One region of the Actinomadura sp. SCN-SB genome, then DNA from elsewhere that is predicted to be linked to it. Evidence: riboswitches for the same ligand, from Rfam matches in the RefSeq annotation. Region 1 holds a riboswitch; each other region holds the start of a gene.
The links. Region 1 has a riboswitch for cyclic di-AMP ahead of ACGWYJ_RS04680 (C40 family peptidase). Riboswitches for the same ligand answer to the same signal wherever they lie in the genome.
Positions count from the first base shown of each region.

Region 1 (4,987 bases):
AGATCGGCCCGCTCACCGTCGACGGCGAGCCGGTCGGTCCCGCGCACCAGCCCGCCCCGGGCACCGAGGTGAGCGTCGAGGCCGTGCCCAGGCCGCAACCCGTCCCGCTGGACGAGGGCCAGACCGCGCCCCGCTTCCTGCTGGACGTCCACCTCGGCACGCTGGCTCGCCGCATGCGCCTGCTCGGACTCGACACCGCGTACCACAACGACATGGACGACCCCGCGCTCGTGGTGCAGGCGAACGAGGAGCGCCGTGTCCTGCTCACCCAGGACCGTGGCCTCCTGCGCCGCCGCGCCCTGTGGTTCGGCGCGTACGTGCGCGGGTCCCGCCCCGACGACCAGCTGCACGACCTGCTGGAACGGTTCGCGCCTCCGCTTGCTCCCTGGACGCGCTGCACCGCGTGCAACGGCGTGCTGGTCGCGGTCGACAAGGAAGAGGTCGAGCGCGACCTGGAGGACGGTACGCGCCGCAGCTACGACGTGTACGGCCGCTGCACCGAGTGCGGCCAGGTCTACTGGAGGGGCGCCCACGGGGGTCACCTGGAACAGATCGTCCAGGACGCGATCCGGGTCGTCGGCGCCGTCCGGCCCGCCCCCATGGCCGGGTACCGGGAAGGAGCGGCATCCTGAGCGGCGACCCCGGCATCGACGCCATGGACACCCGGAGGTCGGCGCCATGAACACCGTGGTCGGAGCGGCGATCATCGCCGGTGGACGGTTGCTCGCGGCGCAGCGGGCGGAGCCGGAGGAGCTGGCGGGCGGCTGGGAGTTCCCCGGCGGCAAGGTCGATCCCGGGGAGTCGGACGAGGACGCGCTGCTCCGCGAGTGCGCCGAGGAGCTGGGCATCCGGATCGCGCTGACCGCCCGGATCGGCGCGGACTGGCCGCTGAGCCTGGGCGGCGTGCTGCGGGTGTGGACGGCCGCGATCGTCGAGGGCGAGCCGCGCCCGCTGGAGCATCTGGCGCTGCGCTGGCTCGGCCCCGACGATCTCTACTCGGTGGACTGGCTGCCCGGCGACCTCCCGGTGGTGGAGGCCGTCCGCCCCCATCTGCTGAACGCCGCGCCCTGAGCGCCCCGAGCGCCGTGAAGGGTCACTCGATGCGGTTGGCGGCGGCGAAGTCGGAACGGTCCGACAGCTTCGAGATCTTGACCACGTCGCCGGTCTGCGGGGCGTGCAGGAACATGCCGTCGCCCAGGTAGATGCCCATGTGGTGGAGGCTCGCGCCGAAGTAGACCAGATCGCCGGAGCGCAGCCGGTCCCGGCTCACCTTCGTGCCCTCGTTGACCAGGGCGCCGGTGTAGTGGGGGAGGCCGCTCTTGCCGACCTGCGCGTACGCCCAGACGACCAGTCCCGAGCAGTCGAAGCTGTTCGGTCCGGCGGCGGCCCAGACATAGGGGCTGCCGAGCTTGGTGAGCGCCTTGCGGGCCATTTTGGCGGGCAGACCGGAGCCCTTGACGGTGGCCTTGAGACCGGTGCGGGGGTCCTTGGCGATGGTGGTGGTCAGCTTGTCGAGCTGCTTGGTGACCTCGTCCACCTTGGCCTTGGCGGCGGCGCGGGCGGTCTCGGCCTCCGCCGCCGCCCGCCGGACCTGGGCGGTGTGCGCGGCGGCGGCGCGGCGGGCGGCGTTGGCCCGGTCGATCTGCGCCTGGAGCCGGTTGACGACGGCGGCCTGGTTCCGGGCCAGGTAGGCCGAGGCGGCGAGCCCGCCGGTGTCGCCGCCGCTGAACAGCATGTCGGGGCCGCCGGTCATGTAGTCGGCGGCGGCGAGCCTGGCGAGTTCCTGCCGTGCCGGGGCGACCTGGGCCTCCAGCGCGGCGGCCGTCTTCGCGGCGTCCTGCTCGGCGCGCCGTGCCCTGTCCAGGTCGACCCGGGCCTTGTTGTAGCGCTCGGTGAGCTTCTCGGCCTCGGTGTTCAGCGCGTCCAGCCGCTTGCGCAGCTCGCCCTCGGTGGGCTTCCTGGACGTCCGGGCCGAGGACGAGGCCGAGGGCGAAGGCGCCGCTGCGAGCGCGGCGGCGGAGGCGGCGGCCGGCGCGTGCGCGGGACGGACGGCCGCCTGGGCGGCGATGGGGGCTCCGGCGCCGAAGACGACGACGGCGGCGGAGGCGATGGCGGGCATGGCGAAACGGCGTTCACGGGGTGCCGGTGTCAAACCGTGCTCTCCTCTCCTTCTCCGCCTACCGGGTTAGCTGACGGGTTCGGGCCAGGAGTCGCCCTACGGCGCGCGTCACGGGCACACGCGCCGATTCACCCCGGGGCTAGCTCTGGGTCCCCGGTTCCCTTGCGGGACTCGGCGGTCCGGCCGTCGTCCCGGGGGCGGGACGCCGAACGACCGGATCTGCAGGACTGTACAGAGAACCGGCAAAAGTGGCCAAATAGACCAAATCCACCGGATGGGGCGAAAGGGTGACCGGAGGCCGCGCAGGACCCCGTCCGGCCAAGTAGACTGAGAAGGCCGCGCGTCTGCGGCGATCCCCGAACCTGACCCCAAGGCGAGCCCGCATGCCCATCTCCACGCGCGATGACCTCCGGAACGTCGCGATCGTCGCCCATGTCGACCACGGCAAGACGACGCTGGTCGACGCCATGCTCTGGCAGTCCGGCGCGTTCCGCGAGAACCAGGACGTGGACGACCGCGTCCTGGACTCCGGCGACCTGGAGCGCGAGAAGGGCATCACGATCCTGGCCAAGAACACCGCCGTCCGGCACGCCGGGATGACCATCAACATCATCGACACCCCCGGCCACGCCGACTTCGGCGGCGAGGTGGAGCGCGGGCTGTCCATGGTGGACGGCGTGGTGCTGCTGGTGGACGCCAGCGAGGGCCCGCTGCCACAGACCAGGTTCGTGCTGCGCAAGGCGCTGGCCGCGCGGCTCCCGGTGATCCTGGTCGTCAACAAGACCGACCGCGCCGACGCCCGCATCGACGAGGTCGTGGACGAGACCTACGAGCTGTTCATGGACCTCGACGCCGACGAGGACCAGATCGACTTCCCGATCGTCTACGCCTCCGGGCGGGCCGGCCGCGCGTCCCTCACCAAGCCCGGCAACGGCGAGCTGCCCGACAGCGCCGACCTGGAGCCGCTGTTCGAGGTGATCAAGAGCACCATCCCCGCGCCGTCCTACGACCCCGACGCCCCGCTCCAGGCGCACGTCACCAACCTGGACGCCTCCAGCTACCTGGGCCGGATCGCGCTGTGCCGCGTCCACTCCGGGACGATCAAGAAGGGCCAGCAGGTCGCCTGGTGCCGGCGTGACGGCAGCGTGGAACGGGTCCGGATCAGCGAGCTGCTGATGACCGAGGCGCTCACCCGCAAGCCCGCCGACGAGGCCGGGCCCGGCGACATCATCGCGCTGGCCGGCATCCCCGAGATCATGATCGGTGAGACCCTGGCCGATCCGGACGACCCGCGCCCGCTGCCGCTGATCACGGTGGACGAGCCGGCCATCTCGATGACCATCGGCACCAACACCAGCCCCCTCGCGGGCCGGGAGAAGGGCACCAAGGTCACCGCCCGGCTGGTCAAGGACCGGCTCGACCGGGAGCTGGTGGGCAACGTCTCCCTGCGCGTCCTGCCGACCGAGCGTCCCGACACCTGGGAGGTGCAGGGCCGTGGCGAGCTGGCGCTGGCGATCCTGGTGGAGAACATGCGCCGGGAGGGCTACGAGCTGACCGTCGGCAAGCCGCAGGTCGTCGCCAAGGACATCGACGGCAAGCGGTACGAGCCGGTGGAGCGGCTGACCATCGACATCCCCGAGGAGCACCTGGGCGCGGTCACCCAGCTCATGGCCGTCCGCAAGGGACGGATGGAGCAGATGACCAACTACGGGAACATCGGGGGGTCGGGGGGGTCGTCCCCCACGAGGCGGCAGAGCACCGGCTGGATCCGGATGGAGTTCCTGGTCCCGGCGCGCGGCCTGATCGGGTTCCGCACCGAGTTCATGACCGAGACCCGCGGCACCGGGATCGCCCACCATGTCTTCGAGGGCTACGAGCCCTGGTTCGGCGAGCTGCGCACCCGTCCGTCCGGCTCGCTGGTCGCCGACCGGCACGGCGCCGCCACCGCGTACGCGATCATCAACCTCCAGGAGCGCGGGACGTTCTTCGTCGGCCCCACCACCGAGGTCTACGAAGGCATGATCGTCGGGGAGAACTCCCGGTCCGACGACATGGACGTCAACATCACCAAGGAGAAGCAGAAGACCAACATCCGCTCCTCCACCGCCGAGGCCACCGAGTCGCTGACGCCGCCCCGGCTGCTGTCCCTGGAGGAGGCGCTGGAGTTCGTCCGCGAGGACGAGTGCGTCGAGGTCACGCCGTCCGCCGTCCGCCTGCGCAAGGTCGTCCTGGACGCCAAGGAACGCGAGAGGAGCCGCGCGCGGGCGAAGAGGGCCGCCGCCAACGCCTAGCCACCGCCGACGCCCGCTTGGCCGCCGCGCGCGTGGCCGGCACGTAAGACGCGAAGGGCCGCTCCGGACGTAGTCCGGAGCGGCCCTTCGCGTTCGTGTCCCTACGCGCTCGTGCCCGCCGCCTAGTTCAGCTGGACGGTTCCCGTGACGTCGGCGGCCAGGCGGAGCTGGTCACCGTCGCGGAGGGGGGCCTCCACGCCGCGGGGGAGCCGTTCACCGTTGACGAACGTGCCGTTGGTGGAGCCCTCGTCCCGGACCCAGGCGGCACCGGACGGGTCGAGCCACACCGTCGAGTGGCGCCGCGACACGTTGTCGTACTGCGTGAACGTGGACGCCACCGGGGACTGCCCGGCGTCGCGGCCCAGCACCAGATGCTGCCCGACCGACACCTTCAGCTCCCCGGAGGGGAACTGCACCCGCAGGACGGGCGTGCCCTGCTGCGGCAGGGGGCGCAGGCAGGAGTCGCACTGCGCCTGGCTCGGGTTGGTCAGCACCGCCTCGCAGTACGGGCACATGAACGCCGTGCTGTCGGGGCCCGGACGCTGCTGGCCCTGCGGACCCGGCGGGACGTCCGGCG
Region 1 covers NZ_JBIMPP010000005.1:20,856-25,842, reverse strand. Annotated here, with positions in the region: gene ACGWYJ_RS04690 (Mut7-C RNAse domain-containing protein) at 1-632, shown strand, start outside; gene ACGWYJ_RS04685 ((deoxy)nucleoside triphosphate pyrophosphohydrolase) at 679-1,071, shown strand; gene ACGWYJ_RS04680 (C40 family peptidase) at 1,094-2,152, opposite strand; cyclic di-AMP (ydaO/yuaA leader) riboswitch at 2,159-2,306, opposite strand; gene typA (translational GTPase TypA) at 2,503-4,410, shown strand; gene ACGWYJ_RS04670 (FHA domain-containing protein) at 4,533-4,987, opposite strand, start outside.

Region 2 (4,987 bases), on a different contig from region 1:
CTGTGTCGCGACCGCCACGCCCGCGAGCAGCAGCGCGATCGACCGTGGATCGGCGCCGGGGTTCCCCTGGGGCGGCTCGCCCCCGCCGTGAACGCCGTCCGGGACGACGCCGGAGCGCCGTAGCAGGCGCGGCGAGCTCAGCAGCAGGTGCAGGAGGCAGACGGCCGCCGAGACGCCCAGCGCGCCGATCAGCGTCCCGTGCAGCACGTCGTCGTTCTTGGCGTGGCCGAGCTCGTGCGCCACGATCGCCTCGACGCGCGCGGGCGGCGTGTTCTCCAGCAGCGTGTCGTAGATGACGATGCGCCGGGTCGAGCCGAATCCCGACACGTAGGCGTTGAGCGAGGTGGTGCGCCGCGACGCGTCGGCGACCAGCACGTCCTTGACCGGGACGCCGTCCCGCCGGGCCATCGCCAGCAGGTCGGCGCGCAGCCGCCCTTGCGGCAGCGGCCGGAAGTCGTTGAACGCTGGCTCGAACACGACCGGGTAGAGGAACGACACCGCCACGACGAGGGCGAAGGCCCCGGCCGCCGCGCCCGTCCACCAGTACCGGGGGAACCGCCGCAGCGCCCAGTACAGCAGGAGCAGCGCGATCGAGTAGATGAGCCAGGTGAAGCCCAGCGACTTGACGTCGTCGAGCAGCCATGCGGGCCAGGACTGGGTGGACAGCCCGTACCGGCGCAGCACCGCCTCGCCCCAGACGCCGAACGGGAGGCTCGCCAGGTGCAGCACGGTGGTGAGGACGACGACCGCGACCGCGACCCGGAGGGAACGGCGCCGCGGCCACGCGGTGCAGCGGGCGATGAGGCCGGACCCCAGCCGGGTCAGCCCCAGCACGAGCACGACGACCAGGCCCACGGCCAGGCCGGCGTAGGCGCGGGGTGTGAGCGCGGCGTCGAACGCGCGGGACCGGGCGATCTCCGCGGGGCTGAAGTCGCGGGCCGGGTCCACCGGGACCGCGCCGCCCGGCACGGTCCCGGGCAGCGGGTGCCATGGCGTCGTCACCGCGATCACGGCGATCACGGCGGCGAACAGCACCGCCGAGGCGATCGCGGCGGCCCGCCGGGACCGCCGGTCCGGCCCGGGGCGGCCGGTGCCGGGCGCGGGCCCGGATCCCGTCCCCTCGCCGGGATCGACGCCCGTGCCGGCCTTGCCGCGTCCCGTCATCGCAGTTCCCTCCGCAGGTAGTCGCGCCAGGCGGCGGTGAAGCGCGGGAGGTCCACGCCCAGCGCCTCCCTCAGCGCGGCCGATTCCGTGCTGCGTCCCGCCGCGCGGTAGAGCCGGACCAGCGCCGCCTCACCGTACCGTTCGGCGATCATCCGGCAGGCCAGCCAGGACTCCTGGTACGCCTGCGAGAGCCGGGGCGAGCCGCCGTCGAACGCGGCGCGTCCCGGAAGCGCGTCCGGCAGCCGTCCCGCGGCCACCTCGCGCCGCAGCTCGGCGGCGGCCGACCGCACGCTCACGTCCCGGCCCCGGTACCCGGCGTAGTCGGCGAACCCCTCGATCAGCCAGAGCGGGGTGCGGCCGTCGCGGGCACCGCCGGTGGCCACATGGGTCAGCTCGTGGGTGAGGACCACGTCGCGTCCCAGCGCGTTGAGGCGCCCGAAGGCGGCGGGCGCGATGACGATCCGGTCGGCGCCCCGCCCGCCCGTGGTGGGGGCGACGGTGGCCAGCGCCGCGATCTCGTGCAGGCCGGGACGGCCGCCCGCCAGCGAGGCGGCCCGCGCGGGGTCCGCCGGGACGAGCGCGACGACCCGCCGCGCCCAGCCGGAGGGGGCGAGCCGGCCGGCGACCGCGGTGACGGCGGGCACGGCCGCGTCCAGGCGGCGGGCGATCTCCCGCAGCCCCGGGGCGTCGCCGATGACCAGGACGGAGCGGCCGCGGACGACGGTCAGCGGGCCGCCGTCCCAGATCTCGGCGTCGTCGGCGTGACCGCGCGCCGTCCCGTCCCCGACGACCGCCCAGCCGCCGGGACGCGGCGCGAACACCAGGTACCGGGTACGGGCGACGGGCTCGGCGTCGTGGCCGCGGAGGGTGTAGGTCAGCCGGATCCTGACGACGGCGGCGCCGCCTCCGGTGGATTCCAGGGACGTGAAGTCCTCCCGCCAGTCCCGCAGCGGCAGCTTGAGCAGGTTGTCGAACATCACCGCCTGGGCCTGCCGGTAGGGCGCGGGCGCCGAGGCGAGGGTCGCCATGAAGGCGATCCGGTCGCGGTCGCGTACCGCGCGGGCACGGTTGGCCAGGACGGCGCCTATCGCGTTCCGGTCGGGCGGCGCCACGGCTTCCCGGGCCGCGCCGGGGGCGCCGGACCGGCCGTCGCCGGGACGGGCACCGGCCAGGCCCAGGCCGCCGAGCACGCAGACGGCGAGTCCCGCGGCGACGGCGATCGACGCCGTGCGCCGCGGGACCCGCGCCCGTCCGCGGACCGAGCCCGCGCCTCCCGCGCCCATGCGCGTGATCCTATGCGCGCGGTGCGGCCCGGCCGGCCGCCCTCCGGTCGGTCACCCCTTGGCGTAGTCGGGGTAGCCGTAGCCGACGACGGTGCTGGTGGACCGCTGCCGCACGCGGACCGCGTTGCTGGTGTTGCCCTCGACGGTCTCGATCGTGCCGTGCCCCTTGTCCTTGATCACCATCCCGACGTGCTCGATGGCGTAGAGGTTCTTGGAGCCGTTCCAGGCGAAGAAGACGATGGCGCCCGGCCTCGGCCTGGTGCCCCAGCGATCCCGCTCCTGGAACCACTTGGCGTGCTCGATCGTCCAGGCGTCGCTGCCGATCTGGTCGCTCAGGCCGAGTTTGTCGCCGACCCAGGAGATGAACATGCTGCACCAGGCGGCGTTGGCGTAGATCTTCGGGTCGCGCCCGCCGTCGCGCCGCGCGGTCTCCCTGGCCCGCTTGGTCGTGACGTACCACTCCTGGAACTTGGTCTTGCCCTGGGAGTCCTCCTGGATCCCGACCTGCTCCCTGGCGAGCTTGATGGCGTCGGCGGCGGTGACCCTCTTCTTGGCGGGCGCCGGCCGGGCGGCCTTCGGCGCCGGGGCCTTGGGCGCGGCCACCTGCCGTTGGACGTCCGCGTGCTCCTCGGCCTCGGCCTCGGCCTCCGCCGGTATGGACTGTCCCGGCATGGACCGCACGCGCTTCGCCTTGGCCTTGCGCTTCATGATCGTGGCGCGGACCAGGGACGCGTGGCCGTTCTCGCTCTCGCCGTCCTCCCGCGACGTGTGCGGGACGCCGACCTCGGCGTCGGGGGCCACCGCCGCCAGGGTGGCGGCTCGCGCGGACGGGCCGTCGGCCCCGGCGATCCTGGCGGTCCCGGCGGCCAGGCCGATCAGCGTGACACCGGCGAGCAGCCCGCCGGTGGTGCGGAGGGTGACGTTCAGGGGTTGGGGGGTGCGGTGCCTTCCCTTGGCACAGCGGTGCTTAGCTGCCACGTGGGCTCCTCGGCTTCCAATGACCGCCTGCCGGGTTAGCTGTCGGGTTCGGGCGTGGAAGCGTGCCCTACGGCCTGGACGTCACGTCCTGCGGCCGATTCACCCCGTGGGACTGGATGGGTCCCCGGCTCCGCGTCGCGCGGACTCGGCGGTGGGCGTCCGGTACGTCCGGACGCCGACATCTCGGACTGGGTCGGCTCCCCGAAGGGGTCGGGGCCCGTGGGGGGTTGGGTGAGCGCAGCCGGGCCCGTCAAGGCCCGTCAAGCCGCACGGCCGAAGACGGCGTGGCCGCCCCGGCTCCCCAAGGGATCAGGGGAAGAAACGGGGACGTCCCAGGGAAGCGGGGACGGGCGGCCACGCCTGGCTCCAGGCCGCGCTGCGAGGCGCTATGGGAGTTGTCGGTTCTTCGGGATTGTGGGGGCGTCCAAGAACAGGAATCGCCCACGGCCGAGGCCCGATGGGTGGGCCGCCATGAACGCCACGGAAGCGCCCATGCACACTGCCGTGATGCTCACGGTGCGGCCGGGCCGGCCTTGAGTGAACTGGAGTGGAACTGAAGTGACGCGGCACCTGGGGAGTGCCGAGCGGGGACGGCACCTGGGGGGTGCCGCGGAGGCGCGGTGCGTGAGAAGCGCCGCTACCTGGGGCGACGCCTGGCGGGCGCCGCGAGTGGGACACAAGATAGCAAAGGTCGGCGAGATGGCAAATAGGGGCACAAAAAGCCGCCGGACCAGGGACAACCCGATCCGGCGGCGTCGGCTCGACTCGATCTTGACTACCCGGCCCTGACCACGGCGGCCCCGCCGGGTCAGGGCCGGCCCGCGCCGACGTAGTTCGCCGCGTAGTAGCCGGAGTTGATGTTGACGATGGACACCGTCTTGCCGGTGCTCGGCGCGTGGATCATCTGGCCGTTGCCGATGTAGAGCCCCACATGCCCGAGGTTGCTGAAGAACACCAGGTCACCGGGCTGCAGGTCGCTCTTGGCCACCCGCTTGGTGGCGGCGTACTGCGAGTTGGTGGTACGGGTGATGTTGACCCCCGCCGCCGCCCACGCCTTCATCGTCAGGCCGGAGCAGTCGTAGGAGTTCGGCCCCTCGGCGCCGTACTGGTACGGCTTGCCCTTCTGGGCGAAGGCGAAGTTCAACGCGACCCGCGCGGGCCCGCTGGCCGGGCCGTTGTAGGTGCCGCCGACACCGCCGCCGGCGGACGGTGGGTCGTACTTGGCGACCAGCGCCTTCTGCTTCCTGACCTGTTTGTCGAGGACGGCCTTGCGCGCCTTCAGCTCGTCCTGCTGCCTCTTGGCCTCGTCGTAGGCGGCCTTGGTCTGGGCCAGCTCGCGCTGCACCCGCTGCGCCGCGCCGAGGAACTGGGCCAGCTCGGAGCTGCGGTTGCGGGCGAGGTGCGTGAAGACCGCGGCCTGGTCGAGCACCGCCTGCGGGTCGTCGGCGCCCACGAGACCGGCGACGTCACCGGTGTTGCCCCGCTTGTACGCGTCGGCGGCCATCTGGGAGACCTTCGCCTGCAACGCGTTGTAGGTGGCGAGCTCTTCGGCGCTGGACGCC
Region 2 covers NZ_JBIMPP010000027.1:36,419-41,405, forward strand. Annotated here, with positions in the region: gene ACGWYJ_RS19040 (M48 family metallopeptidase) at 1-1,164, opposite strand, end outside; gene ACGWYJ_RS19045 (hypothetical protein) at 1,161-2,447, opposite strand; gene ACGWYJ_RS19050 (CHAP domain-containing protein) at 2,499-3,425, opposite strand; cyclic di-AMP (ydaO/yuaA leader) riboswitch at 3,435-3,586, opposite strand; gene ACGWYJ_RS19055 (NlpC/P60 family protein) at 4,234-4,987, opposite strand, start outside.
Region 2: linked by a shared signal. The riboswitch ahead of ACGWYJ_RS19050 (CHAP domain-containing protein) and the one ahead of ACGWYJ_RS04680 (C40 family peptidase) in region 1 are both predicted to bind cyclic di-AMP.

Region 3 (4,364 bases), on a different contig from region 1:
GCCCCCGTCCGTATCGGCGACGCATGGGGTGCGTCACCAGATGGGGACAGACAGTATCAAACATCCAGCTCAGGGCAAATCCTGGGCAAACGCACTGTCCGAGGTACAAAAACCCGTCCTAGGGGGCATCTATTCCGGTTCTGGCCGGTCTCCCCTCGCTGCGGTGGCCGAGACTGGCGCGAAAGGGCGGTGGGCAGGGCGTATCGAACGGCCATGCAGGCACCCGCCTGCGCGCCATTGGGCGCAACGATGACCGCCACGCCCGCCCGACGCGGCTTTTTGCGGGGATGCCGGGGATACCGGGGATGAGACCCTTGATCGTGACCTTTGAGGCCGAAGTGAAACTTGGGGCAAAAGGGGACAGGTTCGGCATGGTGACGAGGGTCCTCAGCCTGGATCGGCCGATCCCGGTGAGGCTCCTCCTGCGCGCTGGGGGAAGGTGAGAGTCTCCCACTCGTTAACTCAAACAGGCCTGTTCGGGTTCTTGTTAGGATGCGCTCATGGCGCAGGGTGCGGACGTGCGGGGGCGGCGAGCCGGAGAGCGCAGGCGGGCGGATGCGGAGCGGAATCTCGCGGCGATCGTCTCCGCGGCCACCGAGTGCTTCGCCCGCGATCCGGACATCAGTATGAGCGACATCGCCAAGGCGGCCGACGTGGCCCGGGTCACTCTGTACGGGCACTTCGCCTCCCGTGAGGACCTGCTAAGAGCGGTCCTGGCCGCGTCCATCGCCGAGGGCACGAACGTCGTCGAGGAGGCCGCGCCCGCGCAGGGGCCGCCGGCCGAGGCGTTCGCCCGGCTGATCCGCACCTGCTGGCCGCTGCTCAACCGATTCGGCAGCCTGCACACCGCCGCGCAGCACGCCCTCACCGCCGAGGAGGTGCGGCGCTACCACGACGAGCCGATGGCCCACGTGGAACGCCTTATCGTCCGAGGCCGGGAAGCTGGGGTCTTCCGCGCTGACCTCCCCGTCGACTGGCTGGTGACCACGGTTTACTCGTTGCTGCATGCGGCCGCCGACGAGGCCGCCGCCGGACGGATGATTGCGGAGAGCGTGGGCGAGATTCTGGAGAAGACCTTGCTCGGCGTGCTCATGCCGGTCCGGTGAGGTCTGCCTGCGGCGCCAGGCCGTTGGTGAGGTCAAGAACCGCATCAACGTGCCACCCTGACTCAGTAGAAGAGCCCAGGTGGGGGCAAACCGTACTTTAGTGAACGAAAGAGATCTTCCTGCATGCGGAGGCAGCAGTGCGCTGCTCATGCCCGCGGCGACGTACGCGTACCTCGTCCCGGTCAGGCGGTCCATTCCATCGTAGTTTGGCTCGTGATCTACCTCCGCCCGGGAGGTCGAGCCACCCGCCGAGTCCTGTCGGCACGTGCCATGCAGCTCTCCCTTTGCCGCCTACCTGCCGGGGGAGCCGGGGACCCATGTTCCTGAGGTGAATCCGCCCATGCGCGGTAGGGCTCTCCTGGCCCGAACCCGTCAGCTAACCCGAAGCAGGACGCATGGGGCACCAAGCCCGAACCGGGCGCGCTGGTGTTCTTCGCATGGTCCGGCTCGAAGGATCTCGACGCCATCCAGCACGTCGGGATCGTGGAGAAGGTGAACGGCTCCACCATCCGCACCATCGAGGCCAACACCGACGGCATTCACCTCAAGCGCAAGACCCGCGACACCGACTCCGTGGTGGGGTACGGCTACCCAGGCAAGGTGAAGGTCGTCGGCAAGGAGTTGCCGTCGGAGCGGCCCGCGACGAATCGTGACTACTTGCCCAAGCACGCTGCACAGGCACCTGGGATTCAAGGCGTCAAGCCCGAGCCGGTGGGCGAACTGACCGTCACATGTCATGCCGAGCCGGCCAAGCCGGATACACCGGTGGTAACGCAGGATACCGTCCTGGGCGGGCTGGTAGGAGTCGCAGTGGTCGGCGCCGTCGCGGTCTCAGCGGGCAAGGCCGCCGCGGCACGCGTACCCACCGAGGCGCCGGTGCGCATCCGCAAGCGCGGCAAACACCACCGCATGCCCGTCTCCCTGCCGGTCGACATGACGACAGGCGATCTCGACGAGGCCGAGGCGAGGACGATCCCCATGCCGACGATCAGCGCGGACGTCGCAGCGGAGGCCGAGGACCAGGAGTTCTGGAGCAGGATCTCCACTCTCGCCGACGACCAGGAACTGGCCTTCTGGGACTCGCTGCACGCAGAGCTGGGTCCGCTGGCCACCTCTCGACGGTCGTCGGGCGCCGGGGACTCACTGCCGAACGGGGTCGAGCAGCCGATGTGAGACCTGGGGCCGGCCCGCTGACCGCCTTAACGTCGTTTCGGGCGACCCGGGAAAATGCAGGTCAGCTACCGACTTCTTGCACGATGCCACCTAGTACTAGGGCTTGTAGTAGCTTGTCCTCGATCAAGGCAGGGGAAGGCTGAGGAGGACCTCGTGCATCGGATGCCGGTACGCGCCGCGGTGATGGTCTTCATCGCCGGATCAGGTCTGCTCACGACTGGGGCCGTCCAGGCGGCGCCCGCTCCGGATCCGGAGAAGCTGGGGCGTCAGGCCGAGATCCTCACCGAGCAGTACAACGGGAAGCGCCTTGCGCTGAAGAAGGCGCGCCTGGCCCAGCGTGCTGCGGAACGGCAGGCGCAACAGGCTGGTGCCGAGTACGAGACGGCACGTCTCAAGGCCGGGGCCCTGGCCGCCTCGCAGTACATGATGCCCGGAGCGGAGTCCGAGGTCTCCCTCTTCACCGGGGACGACGTCCAAGCGGCGCTGGACCAGTCGGCGGCCTCCCGCTACCTGGCCGCGCAGCAAGTCCAGCAGCTGCGCCAGCTGGCGCTCACCCGGATGCGATACGAGCGCAGTGCCGGCGCCGCTCGCGCACGCACCGCCGAGATCCAGAAGCTCACCAAGGACCTGGCCGCCAAGAAGGCCAAGATCGAGAAACTGATCAGCAAGATCCCGGCGTCGCGCGGCGGGACGGGCGGGGCACCGCCGGTGTCGTCACCGGCATCCGGAAAGGCCGCGGTCGTCGTGAACGCCGCCCTGTCACGCGTGGGCAAGCCGTACGTGTACGGCGCGGCAGGCCCGAACTCCTTCGACTGCTCAGGCCTGATGCTCTGGGCGTACGCCAAGGTTGGCATGAGCCTGCCGCACTACACCGGCGCGCAGTACAACATGGGGACACGCATCTCGTCCCGCGGTCAGGTACAGCCGGGTGACATCCTGTTCTTCTATCCGGACCTGGGCCACAACGGCATGTACATCGGCAACGGCAAGATGGTCCACGCCCCCCGCTCCGGCAAGAATGTCGAGGTCGTGGATCTCGCCCAGTACTGGTGGGGACAGTTCAGCGGCGCCTCACGGCTGCTCTGAACCTGCGAAGCCGACACCACTGGCTCCGGCATACCGAACGGATGGTCTCGCCCTAGCCGAGCAGCTTGGGAACGGCCTTCTCGACCTCGTTACTGAAGCGGGGCAGGGTGGGGGCGAACTTGTCGCCGCAGCAGTCGGTGTCGTTGAACTTGCGGTGCGGGACGATGGCCTTCTGCGGGTCCAGGTCGTACTGGACGCACAGCCACGCGCACATGCGTACCAGGGACGAGAGCAGCTTCCGGGGCGGCAGCACGGTGTTGTAAGTACCTTCGCATTCGATGCCCACCGAGTAGTCGTTGGCCTCGCGAGCGTGCGTCCCAATAACGAAGTCGCCCTTGCGAGCTGCCGTGAGGCTGCCGTGGCGTCCCTCGAGGATGTGGCCACCGCGGCTGATGGTGAAGTGCTGGCCGGTGTCGGGCCAGCCCTGGTCGTTCATATGGGCGTTCTGAATCCCGCGAGCCAGGAGTTCCGCACGGGCGAGCGAGTAGTCGTCGACGTTGGGCGTGGAGGTGTGGTGGATCACGATATAGCGGGGAGCGTGGGAGACCACGGTCGCCTTGCGCCCAGGTTCGCGTGCTCCCCAGTCCTCAGTCGTGTGGACCAGCGGAGCCGCGGCAGCCGAACCCCGGCGTTGTCGGGAAGCGCGGGGCCAGTCTTCCCCGGAGGCATCGTTCGAAGCCATGCCAGCCCGTTGCACGCTTCTCTCGGTCGACGGGCCCAGAGCCCCCGCCATGCCGAAAGCTGCTCCAGTTGCGAGGACGCCGCTGCCAATCAGGACGGCCCGACGGGAGAGAGGGGAAACAGAAGGGTCGGCGTCGCGGTGCTTACCGTTGTAGTTCATGAGGCCTCTTTCGAGCGCTGGACCTTGGGCGCTGCCGAAGAATCGAGCAGGCCGAAGGGCAGGCGGTATCCGCCGCCTGTGGTGAAGTCGTGAATTGCGCGAAGGCGCGCGTGAAGCACTGAGTTGAGGCGCTCAGGCCGCGACTAAGGGAGGTAGCG
Region 3 covers NZ_JBIMPP010000070.1:22,502-26,865, reverse strand. Annotated here, with positions in the region: gene ACGWYJ_RS32160 (TetR/AcrR family transcriptional regulator) at 501-1,106, shown strand; cyclic di-AMP (ydaO/yuaA leader) riboswitch at 1,415-1,490, shown strand; partial or broken gene ACGWYJ_RS32155 (CHAP domain-containing protein) at 1,515-2,279, shown strand; gene ACGWYJ_RS32150 (C40 family peptidase) at 2,442-3,365, shown strand; gene ACGWYJ_RS32145 (peptidoglycan recognition family protein) at 3,418-3,915, opposite strand.
Region 3: linked by a shared signal. The riboswitch ahead of ACGWYJ_RS32155 (CHAP domain-containing protein) and the one ahead of ACGWYJ_RS04680 (C40 family peptidase) in region 1 are both predicted to bind cyclic di-AMP.

Region 4 (4,987 bases), on a different contig from region 1:
CCGCAAGGTCCAGGGCTTCTGCACCGCCGCGATCCTCGACGCCGACGTGGAGGGCGACCGCCCGTACGTGGTCAGCGAGTACGTCGCCGGGCCGTCCCTGCTGCGGCTGGTCTCCGAGGAGGGCCCGCGCGGGAACGCGGTGATCGAGCGGCTGGCGGTCGGCGCCGCGGTCGCGCTCGCCGCGATCCACCGGGCCGGGGCCGTCCACCACGACCTCAGGCCCGCCAACATCCTCCTCGGCCGGGACGGGCCCAGGCTGACCGACATCGGCGTCGCCGCCGCTCTGGAGACCGTCGACGCAACCCCGACGGGACGGGTCAGCGACGACCCCTCCTACAAGGCACCCGAACAGCTCAGCGGCAGCGACAACGGCCCGGCCGCCGACGTGTTCGCCTGGGCCTCGTGCCTGCTGTACGCGACCTACGGGCGGGCCCCGTTCGGGGACGACTCCACCTCCGAGATCATGCAACGGGTGGTCTACGACGAGCCCGAGATGGACGAACTGCCGGACTCGCTGCGCGAGGTCGTCGCCGACGCCCTCGCCAAGGACCCCGCGCGGCGTCCCACCGCGGCGGCGCTGCTCGAACGGATGCTGGACGAGTCCGGGCCGCTGGCCGAGAAGATGCCCGGCACGCTCCTCGACGAGGGCCGCGCGCTCGCCGTCGGCGCCTCGCTCACCCCGCCTCCCGCCGAGCCCCGGATCATCCTGGAGTCGCCGGCCCTCTCACCGACCGCGTTCACCGGCCCCACGCCTGAATCCGTGCCGCTGAGGGCCCCCGTCCCGGACCCGCCCCGGGAACCGTCGGCGCCGGGTTCGTACGAGCCGTCCAACCTGTACGAGCCGCCGGGGGAGGCCACGGCCCGGCTGGGCTCCGAGGGGTGGTTCGAGCCCCGCTCGTCCTCCAAGCCCGGCTCCCGGTCCGCCCCGCCGGAGCCGGCCGAGGCGGCCGAGCTCACGCGGATCGACACGCCGCGCATCGACCCGTCCGGCCCGCCCCCGTCCCGCGACCGGGTGTACGACGACATGGCGACGCAGCATGTGCCCGCCGTGCCCGAGGGGAGGTTCGCCGGGCCGACCGACAGGACGGACCCGGTCCCGCACCTGATCCCCGGCATGGACCGTTTCAGGGACGAGGTTCCGGAAGAGCGCGGCTCCACGGCCGTCCTGCCCGCCGTGGTGTCCGAGCCGTCCTCACGCGGGCTGCCGGGGATCTTAGAGAACCTGCTGCGCCTGCGTCCCGGCAACAGCATGCTGGGCGTGGCGCTCTCCCTCACGATCGGCGTGCTGGTCGGTGTCGCGATCATCGCTCTGGTGCTGTGGCCGCAGATGCGCGGGAACGAGGAGCCGTCCCCGCAGCAGGCCGGGCCCGCCAACGCCATCAACGACCAGCCCGTGACGGCCGTCCCCGAGGGCTTCGCCGGGACATGGAAGGGCACGGTCGTCAACCCCTCGCGCGGCGCCTCGTTCCCGGTCGAGGTCACGTTCGAGCCGGGCCAGACGAAGGCGCGCGCGGTGTACCCGCAGACCCGCTGCACCGGGACGCTGACCTTCACCGAGGGGACGAACCGGACGCTCAAAATGGCCCTGAACATCTCCAAGCCGTGCTCCAGCGGTGCCGTCGAGGTCACCCGCCAGGTCGACGGGACGCTCCAGTACGTGTGGAGGCTGCCGGGCAACCGGCGGCTCGGCTACCAGGGCAAACTCAGCCGTAGCTGACCGCGCCCGGCCGATCGGGGAGCCGCCCGGACCCGAGGATTTAAGGGTCATTTAAGAGTTTCTTTCGCCTCGGATCCATTAAGGTATCCGCGGCCGAGATCATCGGCTTGGCCGCGGGTGCCCGGTCCCCGCCGGAGAGAAGGAGTGCTCTTGCGGACTGCCCACCGAAGGCCGGCCCTCGCATGCGCGCCACCGGGCCGCGCCGGCGAACCGCCCCGCCGCGCCCCCGCGCCCTTTCTCCCGGGCGCGGAAATGGTCAAGCGCCACCCGAGCAAAGGCACGGAACGGGCCGCTTCCCTAGGGAACGCGCGGCGGCATGCCCTGCGGGTCCACGCTGTGAGCCGGGTCACCTGACATGGCTCCGCTCCCACGAAATGGCCGCGCCCACCGAGCAATGAACCATTCCACGGCGCCCGGCGGTTTGATCTCCGCTAAGGTTCGTATGGCTCATTCCAGTTCGACCGCATTGCAGTCCGACGGCATTCGGCCCGCGCACCGTCCCGCCCCCCCGGGGACGGAACGGCCGGATCGGCCGAGTCCCGTGGCACCCGCGCCACGGGAGCCGGGGACCCATCGCCGGTGAGTCCGGGGCCAGCCCCCGGGCCCGACCGGCCGGGGTGAACCCACCACCGGTCACCACCGGCGGTGGCAGGGCCGTCTCCCGGCCCGAACCCGTCAGCTAACCCGGTAGGCGATCGAGGAGAGGAGAGGACGTGGAGGAGACCCCGAACTCCACCCGCCGCTGGCGCACCCGGCTACGGCGTCCCGCCCTGGCACTCGTGGCACTCGCCGCCGGTGCCGTGCCGCTCACCGCCGGCACCACGGTGAACGCGCAGGCCGCGGCCCCCGGCGACACGGCCAAGATGCGGAAGCTCAACGCCCAGATCGAAAAGCTCGACAAGGCGTACGGCGGCGACCTCGCCAAGCTCAAGGACGCCGAGTACGACGCCAAGAAGGCCATCGCCAAGGCCAGAGAGCTCAACACCGACCTGGAGGCCACCCGCAACCTGGTCGCCCAGCTAGCGGCCTCCCAGTACATGACCGGCGGCGCCGACCCGTCCGTGTCGGTCCTCGGCTCCGACGACCCGTCCAGCGCGCTCAGCGGCCTCAGCCTCGCCAGCCACGTGGCCTCCAACCAGTCGGCCCGGGTCCAGCAGATCCAGAAGCTGGTCAACGACCAGCAGCGCGCCAAGCGCGAGGCCGAACAGAAGATCAAGGACCTGGAGAAGGAGATCGCCGACCTGGTCAAGCAGCGGGCCAGGATCCGGGCACTGATCAAGAAGTACAAGCCCGAATCCCCCAGCGTCGGCATGGGCGGCGTCACCGCGCGCATGCTCAGGGTGAAGAACGCGGTCGACATCGAATTCGGCCCGTTCCCCACCATCGGCTGCTTCCGCGGCGGCGTCGACGCCCAAGACCACGCCACCGGCACCGCCTGCGACTTCATGGTCAGCACCGGCGGCAGCATGCCGTCCGCCAACGGCCGCGCCCAAGGCGACGGCACCGCCCAATACGCCATCAACAACGCCAGCAGGCTCGGCGTCAAATACGTCATCTGGCGCCAGCGCATCTACGACATGCGCAGCCCAGGCTGGCGCATGATGGCCAACCGCGGCGGCATCACCGCCAACCACTACGACCACGTGCATATATCTGTGTTCTAAGGCAGACGCGAGCTGCACTCGTCGCTGGCGCTCCTCGCTTGTCGCGCCTGCGGCGATCGCTGCATCGCTCCGACTCGCCCAGGGGCTCGCTACGCGATCAGGTTCCTCGCAAGCTCGGAACCTGCCTTCGGACGCGATCGCAACGCCTGGGCGACCGTTCGGGGCTGGGGGTTGAGGTGGGTGCGGCCGTGTTTATTGGCAAGCACGAGCTGCGCTCCTCGCCTGGCGGCTCGTCGCTTGTCGCGCCTGCGGCGATCGCTGCATCGCTCCGACTCGCCTAGAGGCTCGCTCCGCGATCAGGTTCCTCGCAAGCTCGGAACCTGCCTTCGGACGCGATCGCAACGCTTGAGCGACCGTTCGGGGCTGGGGGTTGAGGTGATTACGACCGTGTTTGGTGCAGACGCGCGCTGCGCTCGCTCCTGGTTTGGATGCGAGCGCAGCGGGTTGAGCGGTCGTCTGGCCTAGTGGTGGCTAGTTGGCGTAGCTCGGGAGTAGGCGTTCGTGGGTGTCCCTTAGTTCCACCAGGGGGATGGTGAACAGCTCTTGGGCTTCGCCGTCCGGGCCTACGGTGGAGACGTCCAGGGAGTCGCCGCCGATGATGCCCAGTTGGGAAATGGGGACGCCTGCGGTCTCGCAGAGCTGTACCAGGCGGTTCTCGCCGCCGGGGCGGATGGCCACCACGGCGCGGGCGACCGACTCGCTGAACAGGTTGACGAACGGGTCGCCCCGTAGGGTGATCTTCGCGCCCAGGCCGCCGCGCAGGCAGGACTCCACCAGGGCCTGGGAGAGGCCGCCGTCGGAGAGGTCGTGCGCGGCCGTGAGCAGACCCTCACGGGCGGCGGCGACCAGGACCGAGGCCAGGGCGCGTTCGGCGGCCAGGTCGACCAGGGGCGGCAGGCCGCCCAGGTGGCCGTAGACCACGTGCGCCCATTCGGAGCCGCCGAACTCCTCGCGGGTCTCGCCCAGGAGGGCGAGGGTGGCGCCGTCGGAGGTGAACGACATGTTCACGTGGCGGCGGACGTCGTCGTGAACGCCCAGCACCCCGATGACCGGGGTCGGGTTGATCGGCGTGGTGCCGGTCTGGTTGTAGAAGCTGACGTTGCCGCCGGTGACCGGGACGCCCAGGTACTGGCACGCGTCCGCCAGGCCCTCCACGGCACGGGCGAACTGCCACATGACCCCGGGGTCCTCCGGAGAGCCGAAGTTGAGGCAGTTGGTGACCGCCAGCGGGCGGGCGCCGGTGGCCGCCACGTTCCGGAACGCCTCGGAGAGGGCCAGTTGGGCGCCGCTGTAGGGGTCGAGCCGGGTGTAGCGGCCGTTGCCGTCCAGGGACAGCGCCAGGCCCAGCCCGGACTCCTCGTCGATCCGGATCACCCCGGCGTCCTCGGGCATGGCCAGCACGGTGTTGCCCATCACGTACCGGTCGTACTGCGAGGTCACCCAGGTCTTGCTCGCCAGGTTCGGGGACCCGGCCAGCCACAGGACCGTGCGGCGGATCTCCTCGGCGCTGGACGGGCGGGTCAGCCGTCCCGGGGTGTCGGCCTGGAGCGAGCCCAGGTCGGCCGGGGGCTCCAGCGGGCGCCGGTACACCGGGCCCTCGTCGGCG
Region 4 covers NZ_JBIMPP010000010.1:158,832-163,818, reverse strand. Annotated here, with positions in the region: gene ACGWYJ_RS09465 (serine/threonine protein kinase) at 1-1,717, shown strand, start outside; cyclic di-AMP (ydaO/yuaA leader) riboswitch at 2,238-2,427, shown strand; gene ACGWYJ_RS09460 (coiled-coil domain-containing protein) at 2,431-3,381, shown strand; gene purL (phosphoribosylformylglycinamidine synthase subunit PurL) at 3,853-4,987, opposite strand, start outside.
Region 4: linked by a shared signal. The riboswitch ahead of ACGWYJ_RS09460 (coiled-coil domain-containing protein) and the one ahead of ACGWYJ_RS04680 (C40 family peptidase) in region 1 are both predicted to bind cyclic di-AMP.